Regions from separate parts of the Neorhizobium sp. LMR1-1-1.1 genome, predicted to be linked through region 1. Evidence: riboswitches for the same ligand, from Rfam matches in the RefSeq annotation. Region 1 holds a riboswitch; each other region holds the start of a gene.
The links. A riboswitch is a leader RNA that binds a small molecule or an ion and turns the genes downstream of it on or off. The one in region 1 is predicted to bind cobalamin.
Positions count from the first base shown of each region.

Region 2: linked by a shared signal. The riboswitch ahead of bluB (5,6-dimethylbenzimidazole synthase) and the one ahead of MRBLMR1_RS29005 (CbtB domain-containing protein) in region 1 are both predicted to bind cobalamin.
Region 3: linked by a shared signal. The riboswitch ahead of MRBLMR1_RS23845 (energy-coupling factor ABC transporter permease) and the one ahead of MRBLMR1_RS29005 (CbtB domain-containing protein) in region 1 are both predicted to bind cobalamin.

Region 1 covers NZ_JBEGHE010000080.1:163,247-166,514, forward strand. Annotated here, with positions in the region: gene cobW (cobalamin biosynthesis protein CobW) at 1-964, opposite strand, end outside; gene MRBLMR1_RS29000 (DUF1636 domain-containing protein) at 961-1,389, opposite strand; cobalamin riboswitch at 1,494-1,719, opposite strand; cobalamin riboswitch at 1,779-2,007, shown strand; gene MRBLMR1_RS29005 (CbtB domain-containing protein) at 2,046-2,222, shown strand; gene MRBLMR1_RS29010 (CbtA family protein) at 2,236-3,009, shown strand; gene cobO (cob(I)yrinic acid a,c-diamide adenosyltransferase) at 3,006-3,268, shown strand, end outside.
Region 2 covers NZ_JBEGHE010000001.1:1,439,851-1,443,118, forward strand. Annotated here, with positions in the region: gene MRBLMR1_RS06980 (NAD+ synthase) at 1-817, shown strand, start outside; gene MRBLMR1_RS06985 (TolB family protein) at 837-1,667, shown strand; cobalamin riboswitch at 1,696-1,878, shown strand; gene bluB (5,6-dimethylbenzimidazole synthase) at 1,962-2,648, shown strand; gene MRBLMR1_RS06995 (hypothetical protein) at 2,649-3,268, opposite strand, start outside.
Region 3 covers NZ_JBEGHE010000047.1:122,119-125,386, reverse strand. Annotated here, with positions in the region: gene MRBLMR1_RS23850 (replicative DNA helicase) at 1-965, shown strand, start outside; gene MRBLMR1_RS23845 (energy-coupling factor ABC transporter permease) at 1,018-1,695, opposite strand; cobalamin riboswitch at 1,730-1,924, opposite strand; gene MRBLMR1_RS23840 (ClbS/DfsB family four-helix bundle protein) at 2,011-2,535, opposite strand; gene alr (alanine racemase) at 2,770-3,268, shown strand, end outside.

The sequences.
Region 1 (3,268 bases):
GTGCCCAGGCGCGGTCGAAATAGTGGTTCACGCGCGATCCTACCGCCTGAACCTGCAGGCGCATCGGCTTGTTCGCGACGTCGACAAAGCCCTTTATGCGCAGCACGTTTTCCGCTTCCGCGGTCGCCGAAATACGGGCAGCCAGCGCTTCGGGGTCGGTTACCGAGGCCAGATCAATAACGAAACTGTCGAAATCGTCGTGGTCGTGGTCGAGTTCGTCGTCATGATGGGTCTTGCGGTTCTCGATATCGTCCTCGACGGCAAGGCCAAGGCCGATCAGAACGCTGGGATCAACCGCACCATTTGCAGCCGGTACGATTCTCACGGCACGCGGCAGATGCGCCTGAACTCGGCCCTTGGCGGCTGCAAGCGAAGCCTGATCGAGAAGGTCGGTCTTGGTCAGCACGATCATGTCGGCACAGGCGACTTGGTCCTCGAACACTTCTTCGACCGGATCGTCATGATCGATCGAGCTATCGGTCTGGCGCTGGGCTTCGAGCGCATCGTGGTCATCGGCAACGCGGCCTTCGGCCAGTGCTACACCATCAACGACCGCAATCACGGCATCTACTGTCACACGCGCCTTCACGGCCGGCCACTGAAACGCCTGTACGAGCGGCTTCGGCAGAGCAAGACCGGAAGTCTCGATCAGGATATGGTCAACGCGCGGCTCGCGGGCGAGAATCTGGTCGATCGCCGGCACGAAATCGTCTGCCACCGTGCAGCAGATACAGCCATTGGCCAGTTCGATGATGTTGTCGTTCGGGCAGCTCTCGATGCCGCAGCCTTTCAGCACCTCGCCATCGATGCCGACATCGCCGAATTCGTTGACGATGATCGCCAGCCGCTTGCCGTCCAGCTTTTCGATCAGGTTGCGGATCAGCGTGGTCTTGCCGGCGCCGAGAAAGCCGGTAACGACGGTGCAGGGAACCTTATCGAACTTAGGGGCGAAGTTTTCGCTCATGAAGGCATGTCCTCGTGGTGATGAAAGGGTGGGATACGGGCCGTCATGCCTTTTCCACGAAGGCACATCGGGCGGCCGCGAAGGGGCAGGAAACCGCGCTCGTCTTCGGCCAGCATCATCGCGCCGGTGACGATGTCGTCGGCATTTTCGGTGGAGAGGTGGCCAAAGACATAGGACCAGCCGGAACGGTGGTTGAAGGCCGCACTCGGGCTCTTATCGCAATTGGCAAGGCAGGTGACCGGCTTGACGGTAAGGGGCTTGCCCTCAGCTGCCAGTTTCAGCGCTTCGATCAGGCCGATACCGGGGCGGGCCTCGCTGTCCGTCGCCTCGCGGCAATTGGTGCAGACGAAGATCGTCACGTCGACGTTGCCGGCATTGCCGCCGACGGTCGTTCCGGTTTCGTCTTTTCGCGCATCATCTGTCATCAGGCCGCACTACCGCCGGGTTACTCAAGTCGGGGTGCGGAACAGGAAAGCCAAGCCATCCTGCAGCGATGATTGAAGCCTTTGCCGGAGCACCCCGCCCGGAAAAGCACGATTTTCAAACGGCAGGTCTCCTGGCTCGCGGGTCGTCACCATCCGCCTGCCTTCCCAGAAGGGTCCATGGCCGGACCTCTCCAGTGGCGTCTCTGGCGTGATGGCTCGCCGCACACAGTTGCGGGGGCAGCCGCGGCATTGGACGTTTTATCGGTCCGCACCGCATTCTCTCTTAGCCCCTGCCGTTGCCGGCAAGGGACCGTCGTGGCGCTCAAGTAAGCGTTCCGCGGTCAAACTGTCAATGTCGCAAAGGCGATTGCCGATAGAACCGAATTGACTATAGTGGATCTGTCTTTGGTGCCCGGAAGGGTTACTCAAGGGAATGCGGTGCGACGATCTTTCGTCAAACCCGCGGCTGCCCCCGCAACTGTAAGCGGAAAGCCTTTGCCCAAAACGGCCATCCGGTCGTCAAGCCACTGGAGCAATCCCTTTACGGATTGAACTGGGAAGGCGGGTGAAGGCGCCCGATCCGCGAGCCAGGAGACCTGCCAGAGACATTCGGCAATGGTAACAGCCCTCGGGTGGAGGGCAGAAAGACGAAGTCCATGGTTACGAATTCTGCTGCAGCCGCAGCCAGCGTTTCCGCATCAAAAATCATTCCTCTCGGCATGTCGGCCCTTCTTGGCCTGTTCATGGTCGGTTTCGTCGGCTTTTCGCATCTGGAAGTCGTACATAACGCCGCTCACGATACGCGCCATTCGCTGGCCTTCCCCTGCCACTAAGAGGAATTTCAAAATGTCGTTGTTTCGTAACATCGTCCTTGCGGCGGTGGTCGCCGGGTTATTGTCCGGCCTGCTGATGACCGTGATGCAGAGTTTTTCCACCGTGCCGCTGATCCTGCAGGCGGAAACTTTTGAAAATGCCGGTGGCGAAGAGGCCGGACACAGCCATTCGCATGACGCAGCGCCTGCCATCGGTGCGGCCCAACCAGCTGCCGCCGATCACCATCATGACGAAGAAGCGTGGGCGCCTGCCGATGGTTTCGAGCGTTTCATCTATACCGCTTCGGCCGATGTGCTCGCCGCCATCGGTTTTGCGCTCGTCGCAATAGCATTTGCCGAAGCGCTCGGCGGCTTTGGCGGCTGGCGCGGCGGTTTGATGTTCGGCATTGCCGGCTTCCTCACCGTCAGCCTTGCGCCGGGTCTCGGCCTGCCACCGGAACTTCCGGGCATGCCTGCCGCCGAACTCGGTCCGCGTCAGCTCTGGTGGGTCTCGACCGCTATCTGCACCGCTGCCGGCCTCGGTCTTCTTGCCTATACCCGTTCCGCCTTGCTGGCGGCTCTGGCGATCGTGCTTCTCGTTGCGCCGCATCTGGTTGGCGCGCCGCTTCCGCCAAGCCATGAAACGGCGGTGCCTGTCGAACTCCATGCCCGGTTCGTCAACGCCGTTTATGCCACAAATCTGATCTTCTGGGCGGTTCTCGGTGTTGCCGCTGCTGTGCTAAGGCAGAAGTTCCGCAGCGGAGAACAAGTTTCTCCGGTAACCGAAAGGGAGCTTGCAGCGCGTTGAAAAATATCGATGAAACCGCCGAGGAGCGTCATCGCGCCAAGATGGCGAACCGCAAGGCGGTTCAGGATGCAGAAGTCGCCGAGAAGACCCTGGAAAAGGGTCTTCTCATCGTCCATACCGGTCCCGGCAAGGGCAAGTCGACGGCGGCCTTCGGGCTTGCGCTACGCATGCTCGGCAACAACCGTCGTGTCGGTATCGTGCAGTTCATCAAGGGCGCATGGTCGACCGGCGAACAGCCGGCGCTTGCCGTGTTCGGCGA
Region 2 (3,268 bases), on a different contig from region 1:
CAAGAACGGTTTCAAGTCGGTCGCGCTGGGCCTCTCCGGTGGCATCGATTCGGCTGTCTGCGCCGCGATCGCCGTTGATGCGCTCGGCGAGGAGAGGGTGCGCACCATCATGCTGCCCTATCGCTACACGTCCGAAGACTCGTTCAAGGACGCCGCGGACTGCGCGAAGGCGCTCGGCTGCCGCTACGATATCGTGCCGATTTCCGATCCGGTCGAAGGGTTCCTGGCGTCGCTGTCCGACATGTTCGAAGGCACCGACCAGGGCATTACCGAAGAGAACCTGCAGAGCCGTACGCGCGGCACTATCCTCATGGCGATCTCCAACAAGTTCGGCTCGATGGTTGTGACGACCGGCAACAAGTCGGAAATGTCGGTCGGCTACGCGACGCTTTATGGCGACATGAACGGCGGCTTCAACCCGATCAAGGACCTCTACAAGATGCAGGTCTATGCGCTGGCCGAATGGCGCAATGAAAATGTGCCGGCAGGCGCTCTCGGCCCGTCCGGCGAGGTGATCCCGAAAAACATCATTTCCAAGGCGCCTTCCGCCGAGCTTCGGCCGGACCAGAAGGACCAGGATTCGCTGCCGCCCTATCCGGTTCTGGACGATATCCTCGAATGCCTCGTTGAAATGGAAATGGGCACCGAAGACATCGTTGCCCGCGGCCATGACGTCGCAACCGTTCATCGCATCGAGCATCTGCTCTATCTCGCTGAGTATAAGCGGCGTCAGTCGGCTCCGGGCGTGAAGATCACCAAGAAGAACTTTGGCCGCGATCGCCGTTACCCGATCACCAACCGTTTCCGGGATCGTTAAGAGGGAGGCGCCCTTGGCACTGCGAAGCTCCATCGAGATCTACAATGTCCGAACCCGCCAGAGCCGGGTTGTCTGGCAGACGGAAGAGTTGTTCGAAGCGCCCAACTGGTCGCCGGATGGTGACTATCTGATGCTTAATGCAGATGGCCTGATCTACCGTTTGTCTCCGAATGGTGATTTCGGTCCTGTCCGGGTCGATACGGACTTCGCGACACTCTGCAACAACGACCATGGCATCTCGCCGGACGGCGCGCTGATTGCGATCTCCGACAAGGTCGAGTTCGGTAGGTCGGCGATCTATGTCCTGCCGGCCAGAGGCGGTACGCCGAAACTCGTCACAGAAAACCTGCCATCCTACTGGCATGGCTGGTCGCCGGACGGAAAGACGTTCGCTTATTGCGGTATCCGTGATCAGGTCTTCGATATCTATACGATCGGTATCGACGGGAAAAACGAGACACGGCTGACCTTCGGCGAGGGCCGCAATGACGGGCCGGATTATTCGCCGGACGGTCGTTGGATCTATTTTAACTCAAGCCGCTCAGGGCTGATGCAGATCTGGCGTGTTCCGGCGACCGGCGGCGCTCCCGAACGCATCACCGACAGTAGCTATGGAGACTGGTTTCCGCATCCGTCACCCAAGGGTGATAAGGTCGTTTTCGTATCCTATGACGCCGAAATCTTCGATCATCCGCGTGATCAGAATGTTCGCGTTCGGCTTATGGATGCCGATGGGGGCAATGTCGAAACGTTGTTCGAGCTTTTTGGCGGGCAGGGCACGATGAACTCGCCCAACTGGTCACCGGATGGTGATGAATTTGCCTATGTGCGTTATTTCCCTGCGGCGTGAACGGCCTTGCTTCGGCCGGGTTCAGTCAGCATAAGAGCCTCCGTCAGGTGCCCATCCATAATGGGAGAATCGGGAAGCCGGTGAAATTCCGACACGTGCCCAACGCTGTGAGGCTGACGCTTGTCGTATTCATGCCACTGGATTTCTCCGGGAAGGCGGCGATGAGCGGATGAAGCCCAGTCAGAAGACCGGCCTGGCGAGATGGACCGATCCGCGCGGACGGCGGGCAGGTTGAGTGGATTGCGCCACGCCGTGACGGCGGCAGCAATCCGCAGGCGTTGTTGGGGAAAGACGATGCGACCTGATGATTTGAACAATGGCCTCGTGGCCGCCGAAGCTTTTACCGATGACGAGCGTGCCGCCGTTTATCGCGCCATCGAAACGCGCCGCGACGTGCGTGACCAGTTTCTCTCCGATACGATCCCGGATGATGTGCTGCGCAGACTACTGGATGCCGCCCATGCCGCCCCGTCGGTTGGTTTCATGCAGCCCTGGAACTTTATCCTCATCCGTGACGAGGCGGTTCGCCAGTCCGCCTGGGAGGCGTTTTCGCGCGCCAACAGGGAAGCTGAGGCGATGTTTCCGGAGGAGAAGCGCAGCACCTACAGGAGCCTCAAGCTCGAAGGCATCAGAAAGGCGCCGCTGTCGATCTGCGTCACCAGCGATCCGGATCGTGCCGGTCCGGTGGTTCTGGGGCGCACACACAACAGCCGCATGGACAGCTATTCGACCGTCTGTGCCATCCAGAACCTCTGGCTCGCAGCCCGCGCGGAAGGGATCGGCGTCGGCTGGGTCAGTATCTTTCATGATGAAGATGTTCGAGCGCTCCTCGGCATTCCGGACCGCGTCGAGATCGTAGCCTGGCTGTGCCTCGGTTATGTCGATCAGTTGTATGGAGAACCCGAACTGGCGATAAAGGGCTGGCGCCAGCGTCTGCCTCTGGAAGATCTCGTCTTTCAGGACGGTTGGGGCCAGAAATAATCAAGGCTGCAGCTGCTGGGGGCCGCTGGATTTCGGATTGGCGAGGTCGATGTCTTCTTCGGGGAAGAATTGCGGCCCAACGGAGCGAATCTTTTTGCCGGGATCATAGGGACGATCCGGCGGGAACTGGACGGGTGCTTCTCTCGCTGGCGCAGGTGAGGCGCTGCCGAGATGGGTGATGCTGGAATTCGGATCGTCCACCTTTGGCCCAGTCTGCGTCTCCTCTCCCGGCCTTGGCAGTGCCAGCCCCCGGATCCGCAGGCGTTCTTTATCGTCAAGTTCCGTCTGGGTATCGAGGTCAGTGGGCGTGCAATTGTTGGAGCGGATCGCCGACAAGATCGCGACGCGCTCTTCCGATGGCTGCAGTAGCGAGCGGGTACTGTTGCGTTGTTCGGTGATTGCCGCGCGCTCATCTTCCAGCCGTTGCAGCGTGTCCTGCATGTAACCGCATTCATCATCGCCTTCGGATGGCGCGCCCAGCGTCACGATGCTGCCGCTGCCGCAACCTTGCCTGCGCATGTCGATCCTGAGTTGCCGGATATCCGCGTTGAGCGCGCTCAGATCCTGAGCGTAGCGACGCACATTGCTGCTCGTGCCGATGATCTGCGGGGTGCTGTTGA
Region 3 (3,268 bases), on a different contig from region 1:
ACGCGGTGGCGATCGCCATCGACATGGCGGGGCAGGCATTCGAGCGCGACGGCCAGCTTTCCGGTATTTCTACCGGCATCATGTCGCTCGACGGCAAGATGGGCGGCTTGCAGCGCTCCGACTTGATCGTGCTCGCAGGACGCCCCGGTATGGGCAAGACCTCGCTTGCCACCAATATCGCCTACAACATCGCGGCCGCCTACGAGCAGGAAATCGCCCCCGATGGCTCGTTCAAGGCCAAGAATGGCGGTGTCGTCGGCTTCTACTCGCTCGAAATGTCGTCGGAACAGCTCGCCACCCGTATCATCTCCGAGCAGACGGAAGTTTCGTCGTCAAAGATCCGTCGCGGTGACATTACCGAGGCCGACTTCGAAAAGCTGGTCGCCTGCAGCCAAATGATGCAGAAGGTGCCGCTGTTTATCGACCAGACCGGTGGTATCTCGATCGCCCAGCTATCGGCGCGCGCCCGCCGCCTGAAGCGCCAGCGCGGCCTCGATTGCCTGGTGGTCGACTATATCCAGCTGATGACCGGTTCGGGCAAGTCGGGTGAAAACCGCGTGCAGGAAATCACCCAGATCACCACGGGTCTGAAGGCGCTCGGCAAGGAACTCAACGTGCCGATCATCGCGCTGTCACAGCTGTCGCGCGGTGTCGAAAGCCGTGAAGACAAACGCCCGCAGCTTTCCGACCTTCGCGAATCAGGCTCGATCGAGCAGGACGCCGACGTCGTGCTCTTCGTGTTCCGTGAGGAATATTATGTAAAGAACATGGAGCCCCGCGACTTGGCCGATCCGAAATACCCGGAATGGGAAGCACATATGGAGCGCGTCAAGGGTACGGCCGACGTCATCATCGCCAAGCAGCGTCACGGACCGACCGGCACGGTCAAGCTCGCCTTCCAGTCCGAATTCACGCGCTTTGCGGACCTCGCCGAGCCGAGCTTCACGCAATACGAAGAACCGTGATCGAACAGCCTCGCCGGCAGTACACCGGCGAGGCTGAGAGTCGCGGGCTAACTCAGGCCGCGTTGTAAAGCCGTCGCGTAACGAAGCCTGAACCGTTCAGAGCATTCAGGGTCTTGGCGATGGCAAGTACGGCCAGGTCCGCCAGCGGCTCGATCAGCACGACCGACATATAGGCAATACCGAACGTGCCGATCGCCACAAGATTTTCGCTTGCGAAACCGGCACCATAAAAGGCCCAGAAAGCCACCCAGGCGACGACACCGGCCTGATAGGCGGTCGATAGCTGGAGCGCCTGCCTATAGGTGAGATCGACATAGGCCGTGCCTGGCGAAATGATACGATCCGCCAGCGCTTTCACCGCAAACAACGGCACCAGCAGCGTCGTGACGTTCATTCCAAACTGCGGCAGGTCTGCCGGCGCGAAGAACATTCCCTGGATCATCAGACCGAGCGCCAGCCCGATTGCCGCCGGCGCTGCGCCGAACAGCAGAAACAGCGTCGAGCCGAGAATGAAATGGACCTCGGATACGCCGACTGCGTAATGCGGCAGAAGCTCAAAGAAAGAGAAGACAGCCGCTGCAGTAACTGCAGTGCGCGAGACCAAGGAGACAAGCCCCTGTTGCCGGATCGTGTCTCGCACCAGCTTCAACGTAAAAAGTCCCGCCCCTGCTGCAGTGGCATAGCTCAGAATGATTTTGGCCCCGTCTACGAGGCCCGGTTCGATATGCATGTGCGCTCCTGTCCGTCACACCCGACGGTCGTTGATTGATAAGATGCACACGGTCGGTCTCCTGACTCGCGGGTCGATGCCTTGTCGAACCTTCCCATGGCGCGAGGCCACAGTGGTGTTTCGCAAAGCTCGCCGCTCACAGTCGCGGGGGCGGTCGGGTTCAACAGATGCTGCCCTTATTCCCATGCGGTCAACGGATGTCGGCCGCACCATGTGCGGGAATGAGGTAGCAATTTCCCGCAGAGGCAGCAAACAACAGCAGCCGAAATCGCACCGATCTAGCGCTGTCATAGGGTCGCATGCAGCAAGACGGGATCATAGGTGTTGCTGCGTGCACTCCTGGGCCTTCAGCCATTTGCGAATGCGCGCTCTTGCATTGGCATAGGGCGATGCGGTGTTGAACTGGATCATGCGCCCCTTGGTCCATTTGCCGTACCAGCCTTTGCCGTAAAGCTCGTCATTTGACCGGTTGCTGATTGTCGAGACCAGCTGCTCCCTCACCGTCCTCAGTCGTTCCAACCGCTCGGGCCAGTCCAGTGCGTCATGGTCTGCGTAGAATTTTTGAGCAAGCGGCCCTAGTTCGTTCCACTTGAACCCGGTCTCCGGAAAATCGATCGCCTCACCCCGGTCATCCCGATCTAGCCATTTCAGCACCAGTTCGTTCCAGCCGATCAGGTATGCGACGAGATCCGCCGGGCTCATCATCGAGCCTGCCATGTGGCCCTGCATGGATGCCTCCCTCGCCCGGGGCCCTGGAACGCGGGCAAGATCGTCCCAAAGCCTGTTGAAGGTCGTGGAGACCGCCGCAAGAAGTTCCTGCCTGGAACCGGGTACAGCCATGGAGTGCCTTCGGATGCTGTTCAAATACAGCGTCTAAACTACGCCTCTATCCACGGGATATGAAGCCGTCCGGCTGTCGCAGCCGGGCACCGACCCTAGGATTGCTGCACAATTATTGTGGTGTCAAAAGCCTGTACGGAGAACCTTATTCTTTACCCGCGGCCTTTTTCCAGCCGGCAAAAAGGTTAGGATCGGCCACTCCGATTTTCAAAAGCATATTCAGTTGAGACCGCCATGACAGAACAGACCGATTTTGACAGCGACGAAACCTATCTGGATGATTTCGATATCGCGCCCGTGAGATTGACGGTCGATCTCGGCGCACTCGTCGACAACTGGAAGGAAATGGCACGCCGCTCTGGAAGGGCTTCAACCGCCGCAGTCGTCAAGGCGGATGCCTATGGTCTGGGGCTCGAGGACTGCGGTACGGCGCTCTATGAAGCCGGCGCACGGGATTTCTTCGTTGCCGCGGTGCAGGAAGGCGTAACCTTGCGCACCTATGCACCGGATGCCCGCATCTATGTGCTTTCCGGCATATGGCCGGGCCAGGAACGGATGTTTTACGAAAACGATCTGGTCCCGGTGATCATCTCCGAAGAACAGCTGGCCTTCTGGATGTCGGCCACGGCCGAACATGGCGACCATCCTTGTGCGCTGCATATCGATACCGGCTTCAACCGGCTTGGCCTTCCCGCGGAAGAAGCGATCGCCTTTGCCGAGGATGTCTCGCGGC